4 regions of the Serratia sp. AR11 genome follow, and region 1 is predicted to be linked to each of the others. Evidence: predicted binding sites of a transcription regulator. Region 1 holds the regulator's gene; each other region holds the start of a gene.
What was found. The regulator CRP, encoded in region 1, controls carbon source genes, mostly activating them, when cyclic AMP is high. The targets are predictions, from matches to a motif close to ATGTGANNNNNNTCACAT.

Region 1 (4,899 bases):
TGGCATACCAGCAACGTTTTTACTAACGAGCCGGCGCTGCGGCTGGCCACCAAGTTGATCAACGCCACCTTTGCCGACCGGGTGTTTTTCGCCAACTCCGGCGCAGAGGCTAACGAAGCGGCCTTCAAGCTGGCTCGGCATTACGCCATTACCCGCCACAGCCCGTATAAAACCAAAATCATCGCGTTTTATAACGCTTTCCATGGCCGCACCTTATTCACCGTCTCGGTGGGCGGGCAGGCCAAGTATTCTGATGGTTTTGGGCCAAAACCGGCCGACATTGTGCACGTGCCGTTCAACGATCTGGCGGCGGTGAAAGCAGTGATGGACGACCATACCTGTGCGGTGGTGATGGAGCCAATCCAGGGCGAAGGGGGCATTACTCCGGTTAATGCCGAATTCCTCAAGGGCGTGCGTGAACTGTGCGACAAACACCAGGCACTGCTGGTATTCGACGAAGTACAAAGCGGCATGGGGCGCAGCGGCAAACTGTTTGCCTATATGCACTATGGCGTAACGCCGGACATTCTCACCACGGCCAAAGCGCTTGGCGGCGGTTTCCCGGTCAGCGCCATGCTGACCACCGAAGAGATTGCCTCGGTGATGCAGGTCGGTACCCACGGCACCACTTACGGCGGCAATCCGCTGGCCTGTGCGGTGGCGGAAGCGGCGCTGGACGTGATCAATACGCCGGAAGTGCTGAGCGGCATTGAGTTGCGTCATGGGCTATACGTGCAGGCGTTAAAGAAAATTGGCGATAAGTACGGTATTTTCAGCGATATTCGCGGCATGGGCCTGCTGATTGGTGCTGAGTTAACGCCGCAATACCAGGGTAAGGCGCGCGATTTCCTGACCGCAGCTGCTGCTCGTGGGCTGATGATCCTCAATGCCGGGCCAAATGTGATCCGCTTTGCCCCTTCGCTGGTGGTGGAGACCCAGGACATCGACCAGGGTATGGCGCTGTTTGAGTTGACGGTGCAGGACGTGATTAACGCGTAATGCGTTGCATTGATGACAAGGGCGCCAGACGGCGCCCTTATTGATCGCGCAGTTTGCGTTTCAGCCAGATGCCGTGGTGTGGGCGTTGGCTCCAGGCCAATGACGAGATGGTATGCATCACGCTCAAGTGTGAAAGAATACGCCGCAGGTGGCGCTCCATTTCGGTCACCGGCATATCTGGGTGCAAATCCGGCGGCTGCATAATGCTGTTGCCACTGCTCGGCCCGTCGTACTCCAGCCGTTGCTGGCAGCTCTGCAGCGCGATCTCGCAAGATTGCAGATACTCCTCCGCCAGTTTTGGCGTCAGCATATAGTGCTCGCGCGCCAGGATAGTCATCGCATTCAGATGCTCGACAATAAACTGGCTGTGCGTCACCCACAGGCGCATATCCGCCAGATAGTTCGATTCAAACCCCGGTTCCTGCATCGCCTGATTCAGTGAGGTGAATAACGCGTTGTGCGCCTGATTGACCTGCATGCGTGCGTAGGCCAGTGCAGTGGGATCCGGCTCTTGCTCTTCCAGCAACAAACGTAACGCCTGCTGATCGTTCTCCAGCGCCTGATGGGCATTCTTGCGCAGCAGCCCGCTTTGCCACTGTGGCCACAGCCAAATGGTACTGCCGAACACCAGTACGCAGCCAATCAGGGTGTCGATCAGACGCGGTACCAGGAAATTCGTGCCGTTCAGCGCCAGTAATTGCAGGGTATAGACCGCCGTCACCGTAAAACCAATCACCGCCAATCCGTAATTTTTACGTGACACCATATAGGCCAGCAGCGTAATCACCAGCATCACGCTCAGGGTTTCGGCCTCGGGCAGTTGTAATTGCAGCAGACCGGCGGCGATCACCAGCCCGGCCAAAGTACCGAGCGCACGGTGTTGGATGCGCACCCGGGTGGCGTTGTAGCCGTTCTGGCTCACCAGCATGATGGTGAGCAGGATCCAGTAGGGTTTCGGCAGGTTGAAAATCATCCCCAGGCTGCTGCCTGCCGCCAGCGTGACGCCTAATCGTGCCGCATTACGCAGGGCATTGGATTTGAACGACAGATAACTGACCAGCGCCGGCCAAAACGGCAGGCGGTTTTGATTGGCCATCAGGTCACGCCGATAGAGTGGATGCTGAGTACGCAGCAGACGGGCGATGCGACTGAAGTGGTAGTAGCAGAACTGACCCACCGGATTATCCGGGTGCTGTGCCGCTACTTTTTCCAATGCTGCCAGTTCATTGCCCATATTGAAGCGCTGCGAATGCTGGTGATAGAGAATATCGTGCGCCACCGTGCGTAGCCGGCCGGCAATCACCTGTGCGTTGCGGCGGATAATCGCTTCGGCCTGGCTCTGTTCCACCAGCTTTTGTACTTCTTCCGGCAGGTGCAGGCTGACGGTGATGTGTTCCTGCAAATCCAGCGCGACCTGAAAGGTTCGTTGCAGACGTTTTTGCTCGAGGTTACTGGCGTGCGGCAGAAAGTTTAGCTGCTGATACAGCAGAGTAATCAGATCCATCACCTTTTGCTGACGAACCAACAACGGCGGTAACGCGGTCTGTGGATCGGTATGCTGGGTCAGCAGTGAGTATTTGGCCTCGAAGTAGTCCGCCAACTCCAGATAGAGCTGATTGAGCGACTCGCGCATCGGCTGCTCTTTCCACAGTTTGAACCAGAACCAGGTGAACAGCCCGTACCAGGCGGTGCCGACCACATATAACAGCGGCGCATGCCAAAGCGGTACTGAACCGGCCATGCTGAGGGAGAAGATGGCGGCAACCAGCGCAGCGGGCAGCAGACGGGCGTGTAACGGGCTGATTTCACCGCTGACGCCGAGCAGCAGCGCCAGGCCGAGCATCAGTATCGGCAGCGGCAACTGCCATAACAGGGCTTGCTGCAGTAACAAACTGCTGAGTGCGAACAGTGAACCGCCGACGATCAGGCGTTTGAAAAAACGTTTGTGAGGCGTGTCCAGCCCGGCGATGTTACAGCAGGCGGGAACCAGGGAAAATAGCAGGCCATATTGCAGTTGGCCTATCAGCAAGCCAAACAGTACCGGCAGGCAAAGCACCAGCGTTTGCCGCAGTGCGTAATTAACTTCCGGGTGGTAGATCAGTCGGCGCCACATGATGACTCGGGGCATAAAAAAACGGCGCGAATCATCGCGCCGTTTTTTCAGTGATTAACGCGTGCCGTAAACGACAATAGTTTTGCCGTGGGCGGAGATCAGGTTTTGATCTTCCAGCATTTTCAGAATACGACCCACGGTTTCACGTGAGCAACCGACGATCTGGCCAATTTCCTGGCGGGTAATTTTAATCTGCATACCATCCGGGTGGGTCATGGCATCAGGCTGTTTCGCCAGGTTCAGCAGGGTTTGCGCGATGCGGCCCGTAACGTCCAGGAAAGCAAGGTTACCCACTTTCTCAGATGTGATCTGCAGACGGTTTGCCATCTGAGCTGACAGGCGCATCAGGATGTCCGGGTTAACCTGAATCAACTGGCGGAATTTCTTATAGGAAATTTCAGCCACTTCACAGGCGGTTTTCGCCCTAACCCAGGCGCTACGCTCCTGACCTTCTTCAAATAATCCAAGCTCGCCGATGAAATCCCCCTGGTTAAGGTAGGACAGGATCATCTCTTTACCCTCTTCATCCTTAATCAGCACCGCGACGGAGCCTTTGACGATGTAGTAAAGCGTTTCAGCCTTTTCACCTTGGTGAATCAGCGTACTTTTGGATGGATATTTGTGGATATGGCAATGAGACAGGAACCATTCGAGAGTAGGGTCTGTTTGCGGTTTGCCGAGAACCATTCGCTGTTATCCTCTGTTGTTATCGCTGCCTTGTGTCACAGGGGTCAGAGTTCCCTGTAAAACGTGCTGTCGCCGTTCTTTTAATGGTGGCTGTCAGCAGGTTTTGAGGCGTGTCATAAATATACGCTGTCGCCCTAGCATATTAACTTGCCGGGAGAGCTGCAAGCTACATTCTGTTAACATACCGGTAAAGGAGCCTTTCCCTGGGAGTTTCCCTGAAATCAGTGTCCCGGAAAGATTTATTGCGGCTCTGTTTGTAGCACAGAGTGAGGCGGGTGTCTTGTGTTGTCTCGCTTCAGCATGATTAGCATCAGGTTCCGTTGCCAGTTTCTATGCGAAAGCGTAGTCTGATTTTAAGAAATTAACCGGAGTGACCAGTATGCAGGCAAGAGTTAAGTGGGTGGAAGGGTTGACGTTTCTGGGTGAATCCGCGTCTGGCCATCAGGTGCTGATGGACGGCAACGCCGGGGATAAAGCCCCCAGCCCAATGGAAATGGTACTGATGTCGGTGGGAGGTTGCAGCGCGATAGATGTGGTGTCGATCCTGCAAAAAGGACGTAACGATGTGCGCGACTGCGAGGTGAAATTAACCTCCGAGCGGCGTGAGGAGGCGCCACGACTGTTTACCCATATCAACCTGCATTTCATCGTCACCGGTAAAGATTTAAGTGACAAAATTGTCGAGCGCGCGGTGAATCTTTCCGCCGAGAAATACTGTTCGGTGTCATTGATGCTGAGCAAGGCTGCCAGCGTGACCCACAGCTTTGAGATCCGCGCAGTGTCCTGACGGATAAAGGAGCGCGGCTTGTTGCCGCGCTCCGGTAAGCTATTCGATTTTTTTGCCTTCCAGCAGTTGCTGCACCAGCGGCGCCATAATCAACTCCATCGCCAGCCCCATTTTGCCGCCCGGCACCACCAGCGTATTGATATGCGAGATAAAAGAACCCTGCAGCATCGCCAGCAGATAAGGGAAATCGATCTGATCCAGGCCGCGGAAGTGGATCACCACAAAGCTCTCGTCCAGCGAGGGGATCGCCTTGGCGGCGAACGGGTTGGAGGTATCTACCGTCGGCACCCGCTGGAAGTTGATATGGGTGCGG
Region 2 (4,899 bases), 1.2 Mb from region 1:
TATGTTGTCCGGACGTATCGTCAGCTGAAAGGCTGAGGGTTTGGCTCGCTGTTCGTGCAATGCGTTTTCAAAACTCATTATTCCACCTCTACGATCATTGCGGCCCCTAACCCCCCGGCCGCGCAGGCGGTGGTCAACCCCAGCCCGCCACCACGGCGTTTCAGCTCGTGCAGCGTTTGGGTGATCATGCGCGCGCCGGTAGCGGCAAACGGGTGGCCATAGGCGATTGAGCCGCCCAATACGTTGAATTTATCCATATCCACTTCACCAATCGCCCGGCTGCGACCCAATTTTTGCTGGGCAAACTCGTCACTGGCAAACATCTTCAGGTTGGCCAGGGTTTGTGCGGCGAAAGCTTCATGCATGTCGATAAGCGTCAGATCCGCCAGGCCGATACCGGCGCGATCCAACGCCAGCGGCGTGGCGTAGGACGGCCCAAGCAACATATCTTCCCACACGTCGATGGCGGAGAAGGCAAAGCTGCGCAGGTAGCCCAGCGGCTGTAAGCCCAGCTCTTTCGCCCGCGATTCACTCATCATCAGTACCGCCGCCGCACCGTCGGTCAGGGGGGTGCTGTTGGCTGCGGTAACGCTGCCATGCTTGCGGTCAAATGCCGGTTTCAGCTTCGCGTACGAAGCCAGGCTGGAGTCTTTGCGGACGTTGTTGTCTTCGCTAATTTGGGTGCGATACGGCGGCACGTAGGCGGTCATCACCTCATCGTGCAGCAGCCCCTGTTCCCAGGCTTTGGCCGCTAACTGATGCGAGCGGTGCGCCAACGCATCCTGCTCTTCACGGGTGATGCCGTGGCTTTTCGCCATTTGTTCGGCGGTATCGCCCATTCGCAGACCCGTAGAGTATTCCGCTACCGCCGGAGGAACCGGCATCAGATCACGGAACTTCAGTCGACTGAACAATTTGAGGCGCTGTGACAGGGTTCGGGCCTTGTTAACGTCCACCAGCGTGCGTGCCAGCGCTTTGCTGACGCCAATAGGCAAAACGGAAGAAGAGTCAGCGCCGCCGGCAATACCGATGCTGATGCTACCGGCCATGATGCTTTCCGCCACGTTGGCAATCGCCTGGAAACTGGTGGCGCAGGCACGCGACACGCTGTAGGCATCGGTATGCACGCTCATGCCGGTACCGAGCACGATTTCACGCGCAATATTCGGCGCTTCAGGCATTTGCACCACCTGGCCGAACACCAGTTGCTCGATCAGCGCTGGATCGATGCCAGTGCGGGCCAACAGTTCACTCACCGCCGTTTTACCCAAATCTACCGCCGGAATACCGTGATAAGCGGTCGCCTGTTTGGCAAAGGGGGTGCGCAGTCCATTTACAATCGCAATACGGTCACCGTGACGGGTCACCAACGGCAGTGCCTTACTCATAAACGCTCCTGAAGAGAATAACGTCAGCACAACGGCCAAAAGAGGTCTGACCTGATGGGGCCATTGTTAACCAAATGTTTACATTTGGCAAACCGTCAGAAGCGAAAACTGAGAGCAGGAGCAACTTTCCAGGGAGGGATTATCGGACAGGTGAAGGTGCGGGTAAGCCCCGCACCCTTTTAAAGCAGCAATTAACGCAGGCCGAGCTGGAAAATAAAGGTTTCTGCCTGGCAGGCAAAGGTGAAATCAGCCACCAGTTCTACACCACCGTCAACCGGTTTAATGCTACTGCTGATGTCGCAAGGGTCAGATTCCACACCCCGGGCTTTTTCAGTCAACGCGGCCAACATTTTCTCTGCATCCTGCTGATTGTTAAACACCTGGCTGTAGGACGCGGTGCAATCGGTATTGTCCATGACGGTGCCAACGTCAACACAGCAACAAGCGGCAGTTTCCTGGGCGCTACATTTATTAAGTGAATTTGACATGGTTAATTCTCCTCAGGGACCGCCATTACGCGCATCCAAATTGCCATTTAAACGCTGGCGCAAAGATACAAGGTTCTGCGCCTATTTTACTCTGCGGCGAAACCGATCACTAGCACTTACTTTTTATAGGTGTTTTAAGTGATGGAAATCACAAATGAAAATCGTTGTCTGCTAAGGAATGGTAAGAATTTTGTTATGTACCACTGGTTTTTTGTTAGCCAGATCTCTCTTTTGATATCAATTTGGAAATATTTCAAAAACAATGTTGCAACATTCTCACAGGTCGGACCTATAATTCAGCCACTGGTCTGATTTGTCTGAATGAGATCGGACCCTACAATCGCGCGCTTCCTTGTTACCTTATGTAACATGTTTAAATAATAAACACATAATGAGGTTTTGGTCATGAGCCAGAAAAACCTATTTACTAAATCAGCTCTCGCAGCTGCAGTGGCAATTATTTCTTCAAACGTGTCTGCCGCAGGATTCCAGCTGAATGAGTTTTCATCAGCTGGTTTAGGACGTTCGTATTCTGGCGAAGGCGCCATGGCAGATACTGCGGCTTCCGCCAGCCGTAACCCGGCCCTGTTGATGATGTACACCCGCCCGGAACTCTCCCTTGGCGCGGTATTTATCGATCCGGACGTAGACATTACCGGCAAGTCACCTTCCGGTGCCAGCCTTGACTCCAAGAACATCGCCCCTACCGCCTGGGTGCCAAACCTGCATTATGTTCAACCGATTAACGATCAGTTTGCCGTGGGCGGCTCTGTCACCAGCAACTATGGCCTGGCGACCGAATTCAACGACGGTTACACCGCCGGGGCTTACGGTGGTAAAACCGACCTGACCACCGTGAACCTGAACCTGAGCGGGGCTTATCGACTCAATCAACAATTCAGCTTCGGCCTGGGCTTCGATGCGGTTTACGCCAAAGCCAAACTTGAGCGTTATGCTGGCGAATTGCCGAAATTGATCGCAGGCTCTGGCCAGTTGCCTCCGCAATTGGCAGGCCCGGTATCACAGATCCCGGCTGATACCCAAATATCTCACCTGAAGGGTGACAAATGGGGCTTTGGCTGGAACGCCGGCATTCTGTATGAAGTGGATGAAAATAACCGTTACGGTTTCACCTACCGTTCCGAAGTCAAAATCAAGTTTGACGGCGACTACAAGAGCAGCCTGCCATCCGCCTATAACCCGCTGCTGGGCGCTCTCGGTCTGCCTATGGGCACCGACGGCACCACCATCCCCGGTTCTTTGGACTTGAACCTGCCGGAAATGTGGGAAATCTCGGGTTACAACAAGGTTGCACCGCAGTGGGCCATCCACTACAGCCTGGCTTACACCAGCTGGAGCCAGTTCCAGGAGCTGAAAGCTACCGGAAACAACGGTCAGACGCTGTTCGAGAAGCATGAAGGCTTTAAAGACGCTTACCGTATCGCACTGGGTACCACCTACTTCTATGACGATAACTGGACCTTCCGTACCGGTATCGCCTTTGATGACAGCCCGGTGCCGGCCCAGAACCGTTCTATCTCTATCCCGGATCAGGACCGCTTCTGGCTGAGCGCAGGTACCAGCTACGCATTCAACAAAGACGCCTCTGTTGACGTCGGTGTTTCCTACATGCACGGCCAGAAAGTCACCATCAAAGAAGGTCCATACACCTTCGAATCCGTGGGCAAGGCCTGGCTGTACGGCGCCAACTTCAACTACCGCTTCTAATCCTTTCGACGATGAAGCCAAAGCGCCCTGCGGGGCGCTTTTTTATTGCCTACTATTTGCCGGGCGAAAAAAAACCCGCCAGTCGACGGGTTGTTTCTGTTCGCTAACCGAGGTTATTGCGAGTCGATCTCGTCCAAATCACCCTGGATCGCCTGGGCGTTCGGGTTAACTTCCGGTTTCAGTGAACCACCGTTCGCCAGGAAATCGTTGCGCTGGAAGTAGGCCTCACGCACCATCAGGTATGGATCGGAAGAGTTACGCAACAGGCCGTCGGAATCGAGCAGCTCGGCACGGGTTTCAATCCCCTCAACCACCCACTTGCCTGCCGACATCCAGAAGGTCAGGTAGCTCAGCACCGGATAAAGGTCATCTGCCCAGTCACCGCCCTCTTCACGCAGGGTGAAACTACCATAGCCCGGCAACATCACATAAGGACCATAGCCGACACCGTAGTGCCCCAGAGTGCTGCCGAAACGGTTCGGCTCTTCGCGTGCCAGTTTCGGGTTAGCCATGCCAGCCACGTCGATCAGGCCGCCCATCCCCAACAGGGTGTTGAGGAAGAAACGGTTAAAGTGAATCATCCCCTTGTACGGATCACCTTTCAGGAAGGAGTTGACCATGCTGGCCGGCTCTTCCAGGTTGGAGGTGAAGTTGCTGATGCCATTACGCGCCGGCATCGGCAGATAGTCACGCCAGGCCACGGCCACCGGGCGCAGGACATACGGATCCAGGACGTTATAGTTAAAGTTGAACATCGTCCGGTTAAATCCTTCCAGAGGATCGGATCGCCCTTGTGGTTCATCTTGTGGCGTGCTGGCACAGCCCACCAATAACACCGTTGTGAAAGCCAGCCCAGTCAGGCGAAAGTTCATATTCTTCTCCATGAAAACACGTTCGGTCTTTTTATTCAGGGGACCTGTTTGTTTATCTGAACGTCAATCTGCTCTTTACCGCTGAAATTCTGCAGCGCACTCTCACCGAACCAGTCACCCGCCTGTGGCGTGGCCAGACCGTCCTGAGAAATCCGCACCCGCACCTTGACCTGATGCTGGGCCGAAAGCAGCCGCTCAGGCATCATGGCATTACTGTCATCCAGAGAGAATGATAGCGGGAAACGGCTTAAAGGCAGCTGTTTTACCGCCACCGGCACCGGATTGGCACCATCGGTCACCGAGATTACCAGCGTCCCCTGCGGCGGCAAAGCATTAGTCGCCTGCGGCGATAACGTCACGTTAACGCCAAGTTTAACAGTTTCTCCGCCTGCCTGTGTTTTTGCTTGTGCAATACTGCGCTTT
Region 3 (4,899 bases), 970 kb from region 1:
ACAAATAGCCAATGGTCGAAGCCGAGTAGCCCGCCTCCTGCCAATAGATAGAACCGAAACTGTAATAACCGGCATGCGCGCCCTGCAGCAGAGTGACGCACAACAGGAAGCGCCAGACGGGCCCTTCCTTAAGCATCTCCCACAGAGAACGTTCGGTTTCGCTGTGGGTGCGCGCTTCCCCCTGCGGCATCACGCTCGGTTTCAACATCATGCCCAACAGCATCGCCAGTATGCTGATTATCAGGCTGTAGAGAATGGCGCTATGGCCCCAGACGGAAACCATCTGCCCGGTCAGCGCCGAACCAATCACAAACGCCAGCGAGCCCCATAGCCTGACCCGGCCGTAATCCATGGTGATTTGTTTTTGCCAGGTGCCGGCCAGTGCGTCGGTGAGCGGAACCAACGGTGAAAAGAACAGGTTAAAGCCGGCGATCACCAGCATCAGCCAGCCCCAGCCGTTGCCGAAACAGAACCCAATGGCAAAAGCCAGCGTCAGCAATGCTAGCAGGCGCAATGCCGTCACCAGATGGGCGGGATCTTTTACCCGGGGAGCAATCAACAAACTACCGAGGAAGCGCGCAACCAGACCGGCGCCGAGCAGAATACCGATGGTTTCAGGCGGTATGCCCTCACCTTTTAACCAAACGCCCCAAAAGGGTAAGAAGATGCCGTAAGAAAAAAAGTAGGTGAAGTAACTGAGAGCTAGCCAACGCGTAGATTGCAGAACCATGATCCCTCCGGTGTGAGGGCGATACTTTGACAGAGCTCACACTGGCTAGCAATGTTCATTCACAGTCGAGGGAGTAGAGTGCTAGTGAGTTCACAGTTTATTCCCATAATCAGGGTGCAGCTTGCCGCTACCCTGATTATGGAGAGATAGCTATTTAGCCCAACAAATGATCCGGGCCGAACCCAAGTGGGAAAAGCTCAGAAATATCGTGCACATAGTACTCATCCAGGCTGTTAGCGATAATGATCTGGATATCCTTGCCGAATTCATAAATCATTTGGCGGCACACGCCGCAAGGCCCGGAATAACCTTTAGCCTTGCTTTCACCCACTCTGGGGCCGCCGATCACCACAATCATCTCAAAACTGCGCTCGCCTTCGGAGACCGCTTTCAGGATCGCCACGCGTTCTGCGCAGGTGGTTGGCGAATAAGAGACGGATTCGACATTGCAGCCGGTGAACACCTTGCCGCTCTTGGTGATCAATGCCGCCCCCACGGTAAAGTTAGAATAAGGGGCATAGGAAAACTCTCTGGCCTGGGAGGCGGCAGCAATCATTTCTTGAATCTTGGCTTTGTCTTCCATTCTAATTTCTCCTTTTGATTGAATTCAATATATTGCACCAGAAGGCGGTATAACTTTCCCATTGCATAAATTGCGGCCCACCCCAATGAGGGGAGCAATCAGCGGCAAAGCAGGCAACATGGCCTTCTTGATACTTACCCACCACCAGCAGAGGATCGCCGTTAATTTCGGCTAATGTTTCGCTGCCGGGTTTGGCAATAAATTTGTTATAGCCCAGTAAGGGCGGCCATTCATTTAAATGACGGGTAATCTCGTGAGTCTTGCTTAATGTGAGGGGCTTGCAGCCTTGCGGCAACTCAACGCGGTCGTCGTGGTCTAACATTTCAACCGGTAATACTTCGGCAAGGATGGTGTTTTTATAATTTGCTTTTGCCTCTATGCCGGTAAAGGAAAGATAACCGCCTATCATTAACGCACCGCCTCCCATAGCGACATAGTCTTTTATCAGTGACAGAGCATTGGTCATCATCTCCATTTTATAAAAGGTTTTATTTTGCAATAGGAAGGTATTACTGCCGATATCGCTAATCACGACGACATCATAAACCAGCAGTTCGTCTAACGTTTGTGGGAAGGCATTTTGTACTGTATGCGCCGGCATATAGTCGATGGAAATACCGGCGCTGCGCAGACAGGACAACAGATACTCTGCTCCCTCTTCATATTTACTCGAGGTAAAACTGTCAAAGCCTTTAGAGTGGATCATGTGAATATGCCATGACTCACCAATAAACAAAATCTTCATTGCAACACCTCCTTATGTCGGTTGATTTTAAATACCGCCGGGATAAATATTCCTTAATCGAGCCTGCCAGAGGGTTTAAATGACCAAGCCCGCTACCGCTGCCGATAAGAAACTCACCAGCGTTGAGCCATACAGCAGTTTCATACTGAAACGGGAAACCACGTTCCCCTGCTCCTCGTTCAATGCTTTAATCGCCCCCGCCACAATGCCCACCGAGGTGAAGTTGGCAAAGGAAATCAGGAATACCGACAAGATCCCTTCGGCGCGGGGCGACAGCACGGCTTTAATCTGTTGCAACTCAGTCATGGCGACAAACTCGTTGGCGACAATCTTGGTCGCCATGATGCTGCCAACCTGCTGCGCCTCATGAGCCGGCACGCCAAGCACCCAGGCAAAAGGATAAAGCAGATAGCCCAGCAAGCCTTGAAAACTGATGCCAAACAGGCTGCTAAACAACGCGTTGATGGCGGCGATCAGGGCAATAAAGCCCAGCAGCATGGCGGCAATGATTACTGCGACCTTAAAGCCGGCAAGAATATATTCGCCCAACATTTCAAATAAACTTTGTCCACGATGCAGATCCTGCATCTCAACCTCTTCTTCCAAATCGACACGATACGGATTAATCAGTGACAGCACGATAAATGTGCTAAACATATTCAGAATCAATGACACTACGACATAGCGGGCATCAACCATATTGATATAGGCACCGACCATAAAAACCGAGACGGTTGACATCGCGGTGGCTGCCATAGTGTAAATGCGATTTTCGGACATCTTGCCCAGCACGTCTTTATAAACGATAAAGTTCTCTGACTGCCCCAGCAATAATGCGCTCACAGCATTAAAAGACTCCAACTTGCCCATGCCATTGACTTTGGACAACACCGTCCCCACTACCCGAATAATAATCGGCAACAGATTGATGTGCTGAATAATACCGATCAATGCAGAAATAAAAATAATAGGACACAATACATTGAGAAGGAAGAATGCCAGCCCTTGCGCCCGCATTCCGCCGAATAAAAAGTCAGTGCCTTCACCGGCAAACAGCATCAAACCGTTAAACACCGTAGAAACCTGTGCCGTAAATCCGGTACCCATATCAGAACGAAGGAACAGCCAGGCAAGTAATACTTCAATCACCAGCAGCTGAATAATATAGCGGATCTTAATTAACTTTCGGTCATGGCTGACCATCAATGCCATTATCGTCACTAACAGACACGAGAGGATAAAGTGAATAACCTGCGTCATACGACACTCCATAGTATAATAACCGTCCTTTTTCAAGGTATACCATGAGAGCAAATAACAATCATATAGACTTACATCACATAACACCGTCTGTAAACAAGGTAATTAATTAAAAGACGACAAATATCACACCCTATCGTTGATATATATATCAATAACTAATATTAATGACGGAAATATATATACGACGTTCAATCTCTAACCGTCGCCTAAAGGTAAAAAAAAACCGGTCACCCAAGTGACCGGCCTGACGCCTCAGCGTTTTTTACAGCAATGGAAATTATGCGTAAACCGGCAGGCGGGCGCAGATATCCAGTACTTTCTTCTTGGTGCGTTCGATGGTCGCTTCATCGTTGATGTTGTCCAGCACGTCGCAGATCCAGCCGGCCAGTTCACGCACGTCAGCTTCTTTGAAGCCGCGACGGGTCACTGCCGGAGTACCGATACGCACACCGGAGGTGACGAACGGGCTCTTGGGATCGTTTGGCACGCTGTTTTTGTTCACGGTGATGTTGGCGCGGCCCAGTGCAGCGTCAGCTTCTTTACCGGTCAGGTTCTTATCAACCAGATCCAGCAGGAACAGGTGGTTATGAGTGCCACCGGAAACCACTTTGTAGCCGCGCTCCAGCACCACTTCCACCATGGCTTTGGCGTTTTTGGCCACTTGCTGCTGGTAAATTTTGAACTCAGGCTCCATGGCTTCTTTCAGCGCCACCGCTTTACCGGCGATCACGTGCATCAGCGGGCCGCCCTGGCCGCCCGGGAACACCGCGGAGTTCAGCTTTTTATACAGATCTTCATCACCGCCTTTCGCCAGGATCAGGCCGCCGCGCGGACCTGCCAGGGTTTTGTGGGTGGTGGTGGTCACGATATGTGCGTGAGGGACCGGGTTCGGATAAACGCCGGCGGCGATCAGACCCGCTACGTGCGCCATGTCAACGAACAGGTAAGCGCCGATGCTGTCGGCGATTTCGCGCATTTTTGCCCAATCAACGATACCGGAGAAGGCAGAGAAGCCGCCGATGATCATTTTTGGTTTATGAGTCTGTGCCTGCTTGGCCAGATCTTCGTAGTCGATTTGACCTTTTTCGTCGATGCCGTAAGGCACCACGTTATACAGTTTACCAGACAGGTTGACCGGTGAACCGTGGGTCAGGTGGCCGCCGTGCGCCAGGTTCATGCCCAGAATGGTGTCGCCCGGCTGCAGCAGCGCGGTGTAAACAGCGAAGTTCGCCTGGGAACCGGAGTGTGGCTGGACGTTGGCGTAATCTGCGCCGAACAGCTCTTTTGCGCGATCGATGGCCAGTTGCTCAACGATATCCACATATTCGCAGCCGCCGTAATAACGCTTGCCCGGATAACCTTCGGCATATTTGTTGGTCAACTGGGAGCCCTGGGCCTGCATTACGCGCGGGCTGGTGTAGTTCTCAGACGCAATCAGCTCAATGTGCTCTTCCTGACGCACAACTTCTTGCTCCATTGCACGCCACAGTTCGGCATCGTAATCAGCAATGTTCATTTCACGCTTTAACATCCGGCTTCTCCTGACTAAATCAGCTAACTAAAAAATCACCAAATAAC
Region 4 (4,899 bases), 600 kb from region 1:
AATTTAGGCAGGAAGGTGGCATGTCTGCACAACCAGTAGATATTCAAATTTTTGGTCGCTCTTTAAGAGTCAATTGCCCGCCAGAACAACAAGATGCGTTGAACATGGCAGCGGTCGATCTTAACGAACGGTTGCAAGATCTTAAAGTTCGCACTAGAGTCACAAATACTGAGCAGCTCGTTTTCATCGCGGCATTGAATGTTTGTCACGAACTTGCTCAAGAACGGTTGAAAACCCGTGATTATGCGTCCAATATGGAACAACGCATTCGCATGCTACAACAGACCATTGAACAGGCTTTGCTTGAACAGGGTCGCATCTCTGAACGTCAGGATGCACAATTCGAATAACTTAAGTTGCTGAAATCCAAGGTTTCGGCAATGAGTAAAAAATTTCTCTGAGATGTTCGCCAGCGGGCCAGTCCCCTGAGCCGATATTTAGTACCAACAGAATGTGATGATCCGCGATCGGTGTGCATGCTCGGCCCGCCGAGAAGCCTTAAGATTGCGACAGCACGTTCACCTTGAACCATGGGTTCAAGGGTTACAGCCTGCGACGGCATCTCGGAGATTCCCCCTTCCTCAGCGGTAAGTGTGCTGACTATGTCTTTTCAAGCCCAGTATGCCCAGCAGCGGCAGAACATCCGTAACCAAATCCGTCAGCGTCGACGCGCTCTAACCTCTGAACAACAAAATAACTTTGCCCTGCAAACTGCCGAACGTATCGCTGCGCATCCGCGCATCCAGGCGGCACACAGCATTGCAGTATTTTTGTCGTTTGACGGTGAGTTGGATACCCGTCCGCTGATTGAACGGTTATGGCAACAGGCCAAGCAAGTCTACCTGCCGGTGTTGCACCCGTTTAGCCCCGGCAACCTGCTATTCCTGCGTTACACCCCGGAAACGCCGCTGGTTAACAACCGTTTCAATATCCTTGAGCCACAGCTCGATGTGCGCAACGTCTTGCCGGTCGGATCACTCGACGTGGTGCTGACGCCATTGGTGGCGTTTGACAGCTCGGGCCAGCGTTTGGGGATGGGCGGCGGTTTTTACGATCGCACTCTGCAAAACTGGCAACATCTCGGCCCCTACCCTATCGGGTTGGCGCATGACTGTCAGCAGGTGGAACAGTTGCCGGTGGAGCATTGGGATATCCCGCTGCCGGAAATCATTACCCCATCTCAAAATTGGACATGGCAGATAGCCAAATAGAAAAGGCCGGAAAAATCCGGCCTTTTTGTCACCGCGTATTCAATCAGAGCAGCAGGCGAGCACGGATAGTGCCGTCAATAGCCTTCATGCGTTGCAGTGCAGCATCAGCACGTTCGGTTTCCGCTTCGATATCGATAACCACGTAGCCGATTTCCGGACCGGTTTGCAGGTACTGCGCGGCGATGTTCACCCCTTCTTCAGCGAAGATCTGGTTAATCTGCGTCAGTACACCAGGACGGTTTTCATGGATGTGCAGCAGACGGCTGGCATTAGGGCCATGCGCCGGCAGTGACACTTCCGGGAAGTTAACCGCCGACAGGGTCGAACCGTTGTCGGAGTATTTCGCCAGCTTACCGGCCACTTCGTCACCGATGTTCTCCTGCGCTTCCTGCGTAGAACCGCCAATGTGCGGAGTCAGGATCACGTTGTCAAACTCGCACAACGGTGAGATGAACGGCTCACTGTTGGTCGCAGGTTCTTCCGGGAAGACGTCGATCGCCGCACCGGCCAAATGCTTGCTGGCCAGGACTTTGCACAATTCTGGAATATCCACCACGGTACCGCGCGAGGCGTTGATCAGAATCGAGCCTGGCTTCATCAACGCCAGCTCTTCTGCGCCCATCATATTCTTGGTCGACAGGGTTTCCGGCACGTGCAGCGTCACTACGTCGCTCATATTGAGCAGATCGGACAGGTGACGCACCTGCTGGGCATTACCCAACGGCAGCTTGTTCTCGATATCGTAGAAGAACACTTTCATGCCCAGGCCTTCGGCCAGGATCCCCAGTTGGGTGCCGATATGGCCGTAGCCAATAATCCCCAGCTTCTTGCCGCGCGCTTCAAACGAGCCGACGGCCAGTTTCTGCCATTCGCCACGGTGCGCTTTGGCGTTGGCGGACGGAATGCCGCGCAACATCAGCAGCAGTTCGCCCAGCACCATTTCAGCCACGGATCGGGTATTAGAGAAAGGTGCGTTAAACACCGGGACGCCGCGTTTGGTCGCCGCCTTCAGATCAACCTGGTTAGTGCCGATACAGAAACAGCCCACCGCCACCAGCTTCTCTGCGGCAGCGAAAACTTCCTCGGTCAGATTTGTGCGCGATCGGATACCGACGAAGTGAGCATCGCGAATCGATGCCTTAAGCGATTCGGTGTCTAACGCACCTTTGTGATATTCAATGTTGGTATATCCGGCTGCCAGCAGATTATCTACCGTGCTCTGATGAACCCCTTCCACCAACAGGAATTTAATCCTGTCTTTCTCCAATGATACTTTTGCCATTTACCCGACCCTATGTTCAGACTTCAGAAGCGGCTGTTGTGAAACAGCACGCATCCAACATAACAAAAATATCGCGGGCGGCAATACAAACGATTGCCCGCCCGTCAGTACAAGGCTCAGCGTTGTTGGTGGTTTCTGGCAGAAAATGCCATAGGGAAAGAAATAGACAGAAGCTTCGTGGAGCTATCGCTCGCAATGTGACATATGTCACCAAATTTGACGCTTTTAATAAAAGATATTTTAACCAGTGAATTATGCGGCCTGGTGGGATCCAAGACCGCATACCTGTAGCGGCACTACATTACTCGACAACCTTCACGCCGTCAGGCGTACCAACCAGCGCCACATCGGCACCCCGGTTGGCGAACAGACCCACGGTCACCACACCGGCGATGCCGTTGATTTTGTTTTCCAGCGCAATGGCGTCCATGATACTCAGGTTATGCACATCGAGGATCACGTTGCCGTTATCGGTCAGGATATTCTGACGATACTCCGGCAGCCCGCCCAGCTTGACCAGCTCACGCGCTACGTAAGAACGTGCCATCGGGATCACTTCTACCGGCAGCGGGAATTTACCCAACACATCGACCTGTTTGCTGGAATCGACAATACAGATAAATTTGCGCGCGATAGCGGCAATGATTTTTTCACGCGTCAGCGCAGCGCCGCCGCCTTTGATCATCTGCATATGGCGGTTGATTTCATCCGCGCCGTCGACATAAATATCCAGCGAATCCACTTCATTACTGTCGAAAACGTGGATACCGAGGCTTTTCAGCTTGGCGGTAGAGGCGTCAGAGCTGGACACCGCCCCTTCGATCTGGTGCTTGATCGAGCCGAGCGCGTCAATAAAGTGGGCGGCGGTCGAGCCAGTGCCGACCCCAACGATGGTGCCCGGGGTAACGTAATCCAGTGCTGCCCAGCCAACCGCTTTTTTCAGTTCATCCTGCGTCATAATATGTCCATTGCCTCTGTACGAAAACGTGTGCGTATTATAGGGTAAATCGCTATTTTTCACTTAGGCAGGATCACACTTCTTCACGCCAGGCCGCATTTTTAGGCGCGGTGCGGCAAGATGGCCCGGTGATTTTCCACCTGTAATACACCAGAGATGTGGCATAGTGCCTGTATCAATTTACTTTAAGGGATATCTTTCCGATGAAACGCCCAGACTATCGAACGCTGCAAGCGCTGGACGCGGTGATCCGTGAGCGTGGCTTTGAGCGCGCCGCGCAAAAACTTTGCATCACACAATCGGCAGTATCCCAGCGCATCAAGCAGTTGGAAAACCTGTTTGGCCAACCGCTGTTGGTGCGTACCGTGCCGCCACGCCCGACCGAGCAGGGCCAAAAACTGCTGGCGCTGTTGCACCAGGTGGAATTACTGGAAGAAGAGTGGCTGGGCAACGATACCGGCATTGATACGCCGCTGCTGCTGTCGCTGGCGGTTAACGCCGACAGCCTGGCGACCTGGCTGCTACCGGCATTGAAACCGGTGCTGACAGATTCCCCTATCCGCCTGAACCTGCAGGTAGAAGACGAAACCCGCACTCAGGAACGTCTGCGCCGGGGTGAAGTGGTTGGCGCAGTGAGTATCCAGCCACAGCCGCTGCCAAGCTGCCTGGTAGATCAACTGGGCGCGCTGGATTATTTGTTTGTCGCCTCGAAGGGTTTTGCCGAGCGTTACTTCCCGAACGGGGTTACGCGCTCCGCGCTACTCAAAGCGCCGGCGGTGGCGTTCGATCATCTCGACGACATGCACCAGGCTTTCCTGCAGCAGAACTTTGATCTGTCGCCGGGTAGCGTGCCCTGCCATATCGTGAACTCGTCGGAAGCCTTCGTGCAGTTGGCACGCCAGGGCACCACCTGCTGTATGATCCCGCATCTGCAGATTGAGAAAGAGTTGGCTTCGGGCGAACTGATCGATCTGACGCCGGGTCTGTTCCAGCGCCGCATGCTGTTCTGGCACCGCTTCGCGCCGGAGAGCCGCATGATGCGTAAAGTGACCGATGCCCTGCTGGAGCACGGCCGCCAGGTTCTGCGTCAGGATTAAATAGAAAAGGTTCGCCGCGGCGAACCTTTTTTACTGAAACCCACCTGCGTTATTGTGCCGCGTTACGCTGCAACTCAAACACTACATCCACCTGATCGTCAAAGTGAATGCTTTGCTGTTCGTAGGTTTGCGCCGCATCACTTTCCGCTGCCGCACCCGCGGATTTATACATGCGCGCTACCGGCATCGGCTGGTAGTTGGCGACATGGTAACGAATGCTGTATACCGGCCCCAGCTTGGCGTTAAAGCCTTTCGCCAGAGACGCGGCCTGCTGAGTTGCGTTCTCGATGGCCTTCTGACGCGCCTGCTCACGGTAGACGTCTGGTTTTGCCACGCCCAGCTCAACGGAAC

Region 2: a site for CRP is predicted at 2,013-2,030, ahead of ACSOSI_RS18115 (YfcZ/YiiS family protein). Genes of this name have one in related genera too.
Region 3: a site for CRP is predicted at 3,383-3,400, ahead of ACSOSI_RS19425 (NupC/NupG family nucleoside CNT transporter). Genes of this name have one in related genera too.
Region 4: a site for CRP is predicted at 2,689-2,706, ahead of serA (phosphoglycerate dehydrogenase). Genes of this name have one in related genera too.

What each region holds. Positions count from the first base shown of each region.
Region 1 is NZ_CM150739.1:5,100,739-5,105,637, reverse strand. Features, by position in the region: gene argD (bifunctional acetylornithine/succinyldiaminopimelate transaminase) at 1-999, shown strand, start outside; gene ACSOSI_RS24155 (YccS/YhfK family putative transporter) at 1,037-3,112, opposite strand; gene crp (cAMP-activated global transcriptional regulator CRP) at 3,167-3,799, opposite strand; gene ACSOSI_RS24145 (OsmC family protein) at 4,179-4,586, shown strand; gene ACSOSI_RS24140 (phosphoribulokinase) at 4,626-4,899, opposite strand, start outside.
Region 2 is NZ_CM150739.1:3,850,829-3,855,727, forward strand. Features, by position in the region: gene fadJ (fatty acid oxidation complex subunit alpha FadJ) at 1-78, opposite strand, end outside; gene fadI (acetyl-CoA C-acyltransferase FadI) at 78-1,388, opposite strand; gene ACSOSI_RS18115 (YfcZ/YiiS family protein) at 1,580-1,876, opposite strand; gene fadL (long-chain fatty acid transporter FadL) at 2,282-3,604, shown strand; gene mlaA (phospholipid-binding lipoprotein MlaA) at 3,718-4,476, opposite strand; gene ccmI (c-type cytochrome biogenesis protein CcmI) at 4,512-4,899, opposite strand, start outside.
Region 3 is NZ_CM150739.1:4,128,759-4,133,657, forward strand. Features, by position in the region: gene ACSOSI_RS19410 (3-phenylpropionate MFS transporter) at 1-730, opposite strand, end outside; gene cdd (cytidine deaminase) at 885-1,313, opposite strand; gene ACSOSI_RS19420 (glutamine amidotransferase) at 1,315-2,058, opposite strand; gene ACSOSI_RS19425 (NupC/NupG family nucleoside CNT transporter) at 2,134-3,318, opposite strand; gene glyA (serine hydroxymethyltransferase) at 3,599-4,852, opposite strand.
Region 4 is NZ_CM150739.1:4,496,910-4,501,808, forward strand. Features, by position in the region: gene zapA (cell division protein ZapA) at 21-350, shown strand; RNA gene ssrS (6S RNA) at 392-574, shown strand; gene ACSOSI_RS21235 (5-formyltetrahydrofolate cyclo-ligase) at 603-1,211, shown strand; gene serA (phosphoglycerate dehydrogenase) at 1,255-2,493, opposite strand; gene rpiA (ribose-5-phosphate isomerase RpiA) at 2,795-3,451, opposite strand; gene ACSOSI_RS21250 (LysR family transcriptional regulator ArgP) at 3,655-4,548, shown strand; gene ACSOSI_RS21255 (oxidative stress defense protein) at 4,598-4,899, opposite strand, start outside.